Regions from separate parts of the Streptomyces sp. AB3(2024) genome, predicted to be linked through region 1. Evidence: riboswitches for the same ligand, from Rfam matches in the RefSeq annotation. Region 1 holds a riboswitch; each other region holds the start of a gene.

Region 1 (3,262 bases):
CAAGAGCATGGACGACATGCACACCGTGGTCACCAACGCCACGGTCGACGGCGTCCTGTCGGTGCTGTTCGCCGTCCTGATCCTGATCGTGCTGGCCGACGCGGCCCGGACCTGCCTCAAGGCCGTCGCCGACCCGGACTCCGTACGGCTCTCCGAGGTGCCGTGGACCGAATCGAAGATCGTCGCCCCGGCCGGCCTGCTGGCCTCCGCCGAGGAGAAGGCCGAGCTCGCGGCGGCCGGCCTCGACTCGGGCGGCGGCCGGGTCAAGGAGCCCGTGGCATGAGCGGGGTCCGCGCGGCGCTGGCCAAGGCGCGGTTCTACGTCCGGGAGTTCTCCGGGGAGGCCGCGTACGACCGGTACGTCGCCCACGCCCGCTCCCACGACCCGGACGCCGAGGTCATGACCCGGCGCGCCTTCGAGCGGGCCCGCACCGACGCCCGCGAGGCGGACCCCCGCGAGGGCTTCCGCTGCTGCTGACCACGCGTGAAGGGCTCCGCCGGTTACCGGCGGAGCCCTTCACGCACCGCGGGTCAGCGCACCCAGTCCTTGAGGGGCTCGGTGTCCAGGGTGATGCCTACGGGGTCCGGGAGCCGGACTTCCCTGCCGAACGGCACCGTACGTACGGTCTCGTAGCGGGCGCCGTCCGGGTCACTGTGGACGAGAAGCCGGCATTTGAGCCGATCGACGAGCAGGTAGACGGAGATGCCGGTCTCCGCGTAGGCGCGCGGCTTCTCGATCCGGTCTCGCCGCTCGGTGCCGGAGTTCCACGAGGTCACCTCGACGGCCATCAGGATCGGGCCCGGGTCCACCCAGTCACCCTGCCCGACGAACGCGTCCTCGTGCGCCAGTACGCCGTCCGGAATGGCACGGCCCTGCCGGTACCGCTCCGCCTTGATTCCCTGCCCCGGGTGCAGCCGGAGCCCCGGGTGGTGCTGGATGCAGATCCGCGTCAACCACTGGATGATCCGCCCGTGGTCCCCGTCCGTCATCGCCCTGCTCCTCAGCACCCCACCGATGAATTCCAGTCGCAGCCCCTCTTCCTCACGGGCTGCCATCCGGGCGAGGTGTTCGAACACTTCGGGCGTCATGTGGGGCCGGTCGGTCATCACGGTCAGGCCTCGCTCGCCTTCCTCGACGGTGCCGGTTCGACGATAGCGCCGGGCACCGTCACGCGTGGCGCACACTCGACGGCATGGACATCGAGATCAGGGCGGCGCTGCCCGTCGAGTACGAGCGGCTCGGGGAGATCACCGGCCGGGCCTACACCGGGGACGGTCTGCTCGACCCGAACGAGGACGACCACTACCTGAACGTCCTGCGGGACGTCGCCGGCCGGGCCGGACACGGGGAGGTGATCGTCGCCGCGCGGGACCACGAGGTGCTCGGAGGAGTGACGTTCGCCGCACCCGGGAGCCCCCTCGCCGACATCGCGGGCCCCGGCGAGGCCGAGTTCCGGATGCTGGCCGTGGCCGCCGAGGCGCGCGGGGCGGGGGTCGGGGAGGCGCTGGTGCGGGCCTGCGTCGACCGGGCGCGGGCCCTGGACGGGGTGTCGGCGCTGGTGCTGTCCACCCAGCCCGCCATGCTCGGCGCCCAGCGGATCTACGCCCGCCTGGGATTCGTACGCACTCCGGAGCGGGACTGGGCGCCGATCCCCGCGCTGACCCTGCTCACGTACCGGCTGGAGCTGTAACACCACGCTCAGCAAGGTGCCGACACAACATGTGGGGGGTCACGCATCGGGGCGCCCCCACATGTATGCTCATCCTCGCTGTCGCCGCAGGGGAATCCGGTGTGAATCCGGAACTGTCCCGCAACGGTATGACGTGCACCCATTGGTGCATTCCGCAAGTCCGAGGACCTGCCGGCAGCGCGCCCGGATCGACCGAACCGGGTAGAGACACGTCCGGGCCTCGCGGTTGGGCCGGTGGACGCCGTGCGGCACGTCGCGCCTTCCCGTGCGCCCGCATGCGCCCGCCCGCGCCCCCGCCGATGACCGGGCCGAGCGAGGGAGAGCTCCCGCCGTGACCATCGCGCCTTCTGCACCGCGCGCCGAGTCCACTTCTGGCGACACCACCGAAGGCCCGGGGGCCGCGCTGCTGCGTACTCTCACCGAGCTGACCGTCGACCTCCCCGACACCGACCCGGGCCGGGTCGCCGCCGCCGCCCTGCGCGGGCGCAGCGCCGTCGCGGACGAGGCCGAGCTGCGGGGGCTGGCCACCGAGGCCTCCGCGGGCCTGATCTCCGAGGACCCGGCGTACTCCCGCCTCGCCGCCCGCCTGCTGACGCTGGCCGTCGCCGACGAGGCCGCGGGCCAGGGCTCGGGCTCCTTCGCCGAGTCCGTCGCCGTCGGCCACCGCGAGGGCCTGATCGCGGACCGCACCGCCGAGTTCGTCGCCCTCCACGCGGCCCGTCTGAACTCCCTGGTCGAGCACGCGCTCGCCGAGGGCGCGGACGACCGCTTCGGCTTCTTCGGCCTGCGCACCCTGCACAGCCGCTACCTGCTGCGCCACCCGATCACCCGTCAGGTGATCGAGACCCCGCAGTACTTCATGCTGCGCGTGGCCTGCGGCCTCGCCGAGAACGACACCGTCCAGGCCGTCGAGGAAGTCGCCTCCCTCTACCGGCTGATGAGCCGCCTGGACTACCTGCCGTCCTCCCCCACGCTCTTCAACTCCGGCACCCGCCACCCGCAGATGTCCTCCTGCTACCTGCTGGACTCCCCGCTGGACGAGCTGGACTCGATCTACGACCGCTACCACCAGGTCGCCCGCCTCTCCAAGCACGCCGGCGGCATCGGCCTGTCGTACTCCCGCATCCGGGCCCGCGGCTCCCTGATCCGCGGCACCAACGGCCACTCCAACGGCATCGTGCCGTTCCTGAAGACCCTCGACGCCTCCGTCGCCGCCGTGAACCAGGGCGGCCGCCGCAAGGGCGCCGCCGCCGTCTACCTGGAGACCTGGCACGCGGACATCGAGGAGTTCCTGGAGCTCCGCGACAACACCGGTGAGGACCAGCGCCGCACCCACAACCTGAACCTGGCCCACTGGGTGCCGGACGAGTTCATGCGCCGCGTCAACGCCGACGCCGACTGGTCGCTGTTCTCCCCGGCCGACGTCCCCGAACTGGTGGACCTTTGGGGCGACGAGTTCGACGCCGCCTACCGCAAGGCCGAGGCGTCGGGCCTGGCCCGCAAGACCATGCCCGCCCGCGACCTGTACGGCCGGATGATGCGCACCCTCGCGCAGACCGGCCAGGGCTGGAT
Region 2 (3,262 bases), on a different contig from region 1:
GTCATGCGTCACCCGAACCGCCCGCACCGCCGCCGGGCCGTGGCCCTGGCCACGGGTGCCCTGCTCACCGCCGGGCTCGCGCTCGCCGCACCGGCCTCGGCCGCCGCGTCCGCCGCTCCGTCCGCGCGCACCGTGACCCCGCTCGTCGTCAACGCCCGCTGGGGCGGTCACTGCACGTACGACCGGATCGTCATCGACCTCCGGGGCTCCGTGCCCCCGGTCACCGTCACACCCGTCTCCCAGCTGGTCTACGACGGGTCCGGCAAGCCCGTCCCGCTGGCCGGGAAGTACTTCCTGGAGATCCGCCTGCACCCCGCCGCCGGTCACGACGACGCGGGGCAGAACGTCTACCAGGGCCCCAAGCTCCAGAAGATCTCCCTCAGCAAGCTCAAGGGCCTCGCCCTGACCGGCGACTACGAGGGGTACGTGACCTTCGGCGCCGCCTTCGACACCAAGCCCGCCTTCACCACCTCGGTCCTCCACTCGCCCGAGCGGTACGTGGTGGACGTCGCGCACCCGAACACCTGCTGAACCCGGCGGCCCGGCCCGGGACGCCGCACCGCTAGCGGTGTTCCGGGTTCGGGAAGTCGAAGCGGCAGCCCGCGTCCCACAGGGAGCGCTGGTTGCCGTGTGCGGGGATGCCGCCCGCGCGCTTGAGGAGGGCGGCGAGGTGCATGAGGTTCCAGGACATGAAGGCCGTGTTGCGGTTGGTGAAGTCGTTGTCGGGGCCGCCTGATCCGGGATCCAGGTAGGAGGGTCCGGGGCCGGCCTCGCCGATCCAGCCCGCGTCGGCCTGGGGCGGAATGGCGTAGCCCAGGTGCTGGAGGCTGTAGAGGACGTTCATGGCGCAGTGTTTGACGCCGTCCTCGTTGCCGGTGATCAGCGCTCCGCCGACCCGCCCGTAGTAGGCGTACTGGCCGCGGTCGTTGAGCAGGGAGGAGCAGGCGTAGAGCCGCTCGATGACCTGCTTCATGACGGAGCTGTTGTCGCCGAGCCAGATCGGCCCGCAGAGCACGAGGATGTCGGCGTCCATGATCTGGCTGTAGAGGACCGGCCACTGGTCGCTCTCCCAGCCGTGCTCGGTCATGTCCGGCCAGACCCCGGTCGCGATGTCGTGGTCGACGGCCCGCACCAGTGAGGTCCGGGCGCCGGCCGCCTCCATGACGGCACGGCTCTTCACGATCAGGCCCTCGGTGTTGCTGGTCTCGGGCGAGCGCTTGAGGGTGCAGTTGACGTAGACGGCGGAGAGGTCCGAATAGTCGAAGCCCTGGGTGTCGGCAGCCATGCGCCCCACCCTTCCCGGGGCCGGCGGGGGCCGCCAGCGGACCGCGTCCGTCCGGGCCGCGCCGGGTGACGCCCGTACCGGATCCGGCCACCCGAACGGCCGAATCGAGGCGGGTTGTTACCGGTCCGCCCCGGCGACTAGGGTCAGCTGGCCTTGGTGTTCGGGAAACCGGTGGGAAACCGGTGCGGCCCTCGCCACTGTGATCGGGAAGTCCGGCTCTACTCCTGCGGGAAGCCACTGGGCCCGCGCGGGAGACCGCACGGCCCCGGGAAGGCGGAGCCAGGGCATCAGTACCCGTGAGCCAGGAGACCGGCCGGGGCGCGTCGTCCATCCACGAGGTGCTGGAGAGGTCTCTCTACCCATGCATATAGCCGAGGGGTTCCTGCCCCCCTTGCACGCGGTCGCCTGGGGCGCCGCGTCCGCCCCGTTCGTCGTCCACGGAGTCCGCGCCCTCACCCGCGAGGTGAAGGCCCATCCGGAGAGCACGCTGCTGCTCGGGGCCTCGGGGGCGTTCACCTTCGTCCTGTCCGCGCTCAAGATCCCCTCGGTGACGGGCAGCTGCTCTCACCCGACCGGTACCGGGCTCGGCGCCATCCTCTTCCGGCCCCCCATCATGGCGGTGCTCGGCACGATCACCCTGCTGTTCCAGGCCCTGCTGCTGGCGCACGGCGGGCTCACCACCCTCGGTGCCAATGTCTTCTCCATGGCCATCGCCGGACCCTGGGCCGGCTACGCCGTCTACCGGCTGCTGCGGAAGTCCGGTGCGCCGCTGATGGTGACCGTCTTCCTGGGGGCCTTCTTCGCCGACCTCGTCACCTACTGCGTGACCTCCGTCCAGCTGGCGCTGGCCTTCCCGGACCCGGGCAGCGGCTTCCCGGGCGCGCTGGAGAAGTTCGCGGGGATCTTCGCCCTGACGCAGATCCCGCTCGCGGTCAGCGAGGGGCTGCTGACTGTGCTCGTGATGCGCCTGCTGATGCAGTCCAGCAGGTCGGACCTGGTCCGGCTCGGGGTCGCGAAGCTGACCGGCGCGGCCGGCGCGCAGCAGGGGGCGGCGGTCCGATGACCCGCAACGCGAAGATCAACACCCTGCTGCTGTTCCTGGTGGCCGCCCTGGCCGTGCTCCCGCTCGCGCTGGGGCTCGGCGACGGCAGGGAGGAGCCGTTCGCGGGCGCCGACGCGCAGGCGGAGTCGGCCATCACCGAGCTGAAGCCCGACTACGAGCCCTGGTTCTCGCCGCTGTACGAACCCCCGTCCGGGGAGATCGAGTCGGCGCTGTTCGCCCTCCAGGCGGCGCTCGGCGCGGGCGTGCTCGCGTACTACTTCGGCGTGCGCAAGGGTCGCCGGCAGGGCCTCGCCCAGGCGGCCGCGGCCTCCGCGGCCCCGGGCGGGCCCGCCACCGGGTCCGCCACCACGACCGTGGCGGAGTCGTAAGCGGTGCTGCCGATCGACGTGGCGGCGCACGGCAGCCGCTGGCGGCGCCGTCACCCCCTGGAGAAGGCCCTGCTGGGACTCGGCCTGACCGTCACCGCCGTGTGCCTGCCGCCCTGGCCCGGCGGGCCGCTGGTCGCCGCGGCGACCCTGGCCGTGCTGCTCGGCCCGGCCGGCGTGGCGGGGCGGCAGCTGTGGCGGGCCTTCCGGGTGCCGCTCGGCTTCTGCGTGACCGGGGCGCTGCCGCTGCTGGTGTCGCTGGGCGGGCCCGCCGGATTCGTCTCCCTGGCGCCGGACGGACCCCGGCACGCCGGGGAGCTGCTGCTGCGCACCTCGGCGGCCTCGCTCGGCGTGCTCCTGTTCGCGTTCACCACCCCCGTCTCGGACGTACTGCCACGTCTGGTGCGGGCGGGGGTGCCCGCCCCCGTGGTGGACGTGGCCCTCGTGATGTACCGGATCGGCTTCCTGCTGCTGGACTCGATGGCGCAGGTCCGCCGGGCGCAGGCGGCCCGGCTCGGGCAGAGCGGCCGGGCGGCGGTGTGGCGTTCC
Region 3 (3,262 bases), on a different contig from region 1:
ATCCGCCCACCACCCCCTCGCCGCGGCCGGACCTGCGCAGCATCCACAGGAAGAACGGCCCTCCCACCAGAGCGGTGACCACGCCGACCGGTATCTCCTCGGGCGCGGCCGCCGTACGGGCCAACAGGTCGGCCAGCGTCAGGAACACGGCCCCGCCCAGCGCGGCGACGGGCAGCAGCGCCCGGTGCCCGGCTCCCACCACCATCCGGGCGGCGTGCGGAACCATCAGCCCGACGAAGCCGATCGCCCCGCTGGAGGCCACCAGCACCCCGATGACGAGGGAGGTGAGCACGAACGCGGCGGCCCGGAACCGGCCGGTGTCCAGCCCGAGGGTGTGCGCGCCCTCCTCCCCCGCGAGCAGCAGGTCCAGGGGCCGGGCCAGGGTGACGAGCACACCGGTCCCGACGAACAGCGCGGCCGCGGGCAGGGCCAGTTCGTCCCAGCGGGCCCCGCCCAGGCCGCCCAGCGTCCAGAACAGCACCGAGCGCATCTGGTCGGGGCTCGCGGACAGTACGAGCACCAGGCTGGTCAGGGCGGAGAGCACGTACTGCACGGCGACTCCGGCCAGGATCAGCCGGCCGGTGGTCATGGTGCCGCCCCTCCGGGCCAGGGCGTAGACGGTGACGAGCGCGGCCATCGACCCGGCGAACGCGGCGAGCGGCACCCCGGCCCCGCCCGCGACCCCTGCGGCGCCCGCGCCGGCGGCCGTACCGAAGACGATGACGAGCACGGCCCCCGCGGAGGCGCCCGAGGAGGCGCCGAGCAGGAAGGGGTCGGCGAGCGGGTTGCGCACGAGGGCCTGGAGCACCGCGCCGGCGACGGCGAGTCCGGCGCCGACGACCGTGCCGAGCAGGACGCGCGGCATGCGGACGTCCCACACGATGGAGGCGAAGGCTCCGCCCTGCGCGTCCGGTCCGGCCAGGACGAGGTCGAGGACCCGGCCGGGGGCGATCCGTACGGGCCCCAGGGCGAGCCCGGCCACCGCCGAGGCCGCCAGAACGGCGGCGAGGATCAGGAGGACGGCGGCGGTCCGGCGGCGCCTCACGCGGCGTCGGGGTGCAGTTGGCGGCCCAGGGACTCGACGGCGTCGGCGACGCGTACGCCGAGCACGGCGGAGGAGAGCGGCAGCACGACGAACCGCCGGTTCTTGACGGCGGGAACCTGAGCCAGCGCCGGGTCGTTGAGCAGGCGCTGCTTCTTGGACTCCACGGTGGTGCCGCCGTAGTCGTAGATGAGGACGACCTCGGGCTTGCGCTCGATGACCTTCTCCCAGGACACGTCGCCGAAGGTGTCGTCGAGGTCGGCGAAGACGTTCGTGCCTCCGGCGAGGGTGACGATCTCGTTGCCGATGCCCTTGCCGCCCGAGGTGAAGGCGGAGCCCTCGCCGGAGTCGTAGACGAAGACGGGCGGCCTCGGCGCGTCCTTCAGACGTGCGGTGACGGCGTCGACGCGGCGCTGCTCGTCCTCGACGAGGGCCGCTCCGCGTTCGGGCACGCCGAAGGTCCGGGCGACCTCGGTGATCTCGGTCTTCAGCTGGGCGAGGCCGACCGGGCCCCGGGTGCAGTACTCCACGCTCAGCCGGGAGCCGATGCCGGACCGGGCGAGCCCTTCACGGTCCCGGCCCTGGCCCTTGTCGAAGGCGCTGGCGTAACCGCCGTACACGAAGTCGGGGTCGGCTCCGAGGAGCACCTCCTTGGAGGGGTATTCGCCGGCCAGCACCTTGATCTTGTCGTAGGCGGGCCGGTAGGCGGGGAGCACGGAGTCGTCGAGGTAGGCCGTGCCGACCATCCGGTCCTGCAGTCCGAGGGCCAGCATGATCTCGGTGGCGTGCTGGTTCATGGTGACGGCCCGCTCGGGCGGGGCCTGGTAGGTGCTGGTGACACCGCAGTTGGTGACGGTGTACGGGAACCCGGGCGCGGGCCGCGCTCCGGGGCCGGGCCGGGCCGCACCGGCGGGTCCGTCGGCCGGCCCGCCGCACGCGGCGAGCGGAACCAGGAAGGCGAGGGCGGCGATGGAGCGCAGGGTTGCGCGGGAACGCGACATGGCGAGGCCTCTCCGGGGGATCCTCGTCCCCGGTCGAAGTGAAGAGGCGGCGCGTCAGTGTCTGACTCCCGGGGCCCGCGGGTGGGCGGAGCTCCGGTCACAGTGGCGGGACCGCACCGGATTCACACCGGTTTCCTGTCCTGCGCCGCCTGGGACAACCCGCACAAGTCTGCCAGATGCCCCCTTTCCCCCGAACGGGGGTCCACAGGTCCAACGCAGCCGGCCGCCACCGCGCTCCACGCACGAACGGCAGGGGACGACAGGAGTCGCGCCTGTGACCCGACCCGCGGTTTCGCAGACCGCTGCCACACTGTTTCCGAGCCTGCTCCGACCTCGACTGAGGCGACTGCCGCCGATGCGACCCCCAGGGAAGGGTGACGAGCCGGATCGCGACACTCCGAACAATCCTGTAGAGCGCTGCTGTTGGAGGCCTGACCGTTCCACTGTTCCGGAATCCCCCCTGTCATATGCCTACCGTCGCCCCGCCTGCGGGTCTACGGTGCTGTCACCGGACCATCCCGGGCCGGCGCCCCCCCCGGCTCCCCACGGGAGGGGCGCCGCGCGCCTGGTGCCAGACATCAGCGGTCCACATCCCGGACCCGCCGACGGGTCGGGGTGCGCTGCTACTGCGGCCATCCCTCGTCGCTCATGCACTGCCGGAACGCCCGGTCCCTCTGTGTCGCCGTATACCCGTTGGCGAGCCGGTCAAGGGTCGCGTCGCCGCTGCCCTGCCCATCAGGCCAGGCCCGGGCAGCCTGCTCAGCGCAATGCGCGTGCGCCTCGAGCCGGGTCGCGGCCACGGCTCGGCCGTTTCCACCGCCACGCTCAGTGTTCACCGCAGAGACCGCGTCGCGCCCGTCCCCGCCGGCCGTCCCGTTCGGGCCTTCAGGCCCTTGCGGACCCTGAGGGCCGAGCACGATGGGATACGCCGAGCATCGCGTCCGGTCGGCGGCAAGTGCCGGCATCGGCGCCCTCGGCGAGGCCGCGGCGTGCAGCCTGCGGGTCGGCAGGGTTGCAGCGGGTCCGGGTATCCCGGCGCGGTGATCAGGCCCCGGTTCCGCCCCACAGGTCGCGCATTCGCAGCCGCTCCGGGACCCGGAGGCGGGCGGGGCGAGCGCGGGGATCGGACTCGCGTTTCGCTTCCACGTTCCGGGTCCGGCCTCGCTGTCAGTGGTGGCGGATAGCGTGGACGTATCATCCGCGAGCAGTTCCTGACTTG

Evidence for each region. A riboswitch is a leader RNA that binds a small molecule or an ion and turns the genes downstream of it on or off. The one in region 1 is predicted to bind cobalamin.
Region 2: it holds a riboswitch for cobalamin, as region 1 does, so the genes downstream of both, ACEPPI_RS01350 (energy-coupling factor ABC transporter permease) here and ACEPPI_RS13765 (ribonucleoside-diphosphate reductase subunit alpha) in region 1, are expected to answer to the same signal.
Region 3: it holds a riboswitch for cobalamin, as region 1 does, so the genes downstream of both, ACEPPI_RS37155 (ABC transporter substrate-binding protein) here and ACEPPI_RS13765 (ribonucleoside-diphosphate reductase subunit alpha) in region 1, are expected to answer to the same signal.

What each region holds. Positions count from the first base shown of each region.
Region 1 covers NZ_JBGWAB010000025.1:69,556-72,817, forward strand. The annotation lists gene ACEPPI_RS13745 (carbon starvation CstA family protein) at 1-283, shown strand, start outside; gene ACEPPI_RS13750 (YbdD/YjiX family protein) at 280-477, shown strand; gene ACEPPI_RS13755 (Uma2 family endonuclease) at 531-1,115, opposite strand; gene ACEPPI_RS13760 (GNAT family N-acetyltransferase) at 1,193-1,690, shown strand; cobalamin riboswitch at 1,753-1,881, shown strand; gene ACEPPI_RS13765 (ribonucleoside-diphosphate reductase subunit alpha) at 2,022-3,262, shown strand, end outside.
Region 2 covers NZ_JBGWAB010000002.1:89,558-92,819, forward strand. The annotation lists gene ACEPPI_RS01340 (hypothetical protein) at 4-531, shown strand; gene ACEPPI_RS01345 (flavodoxin family protein) at 563-1,285, opposite strand; cobalamin riboswitch at 1,400-1,618, shown strand; gene ACEPPI_RS01350 (energy-coupling factor ABC transporter permease) at 1,647-2,348, shown strand; gene ACEPPI_RS01355 (energy-coupling factor ABC transporter substrate-binding protein) at 2,345-2,716, shown strand; gene cbiQ (cobalt ECF transporter T component CbiQ) at 2,720-3,262, shown strand, end outside.
Region 3 covers NZ_JBGWAB010000176.1:1,257-4,518, forward strand. The annotation lists gene ACEPPI_RS37145 (ABC transporter ATP-binding protein) at 1-2, opposite strand, end outside; gene ACEPPI_RS37150 (FecCD family ABC transporter permease) at 1-1,045, opposite strand, end outside; gene ACEPPI_RS37155 (ABC transporter substrate-binding protein) at 1,042-2,043, opposite strand; cobalamin riboswitch at 2,078-2,221, opposite strand; tRNA gene ACEPPI_RS37160 (tRNA-Arg) at 2,295-2,378, opposite strand.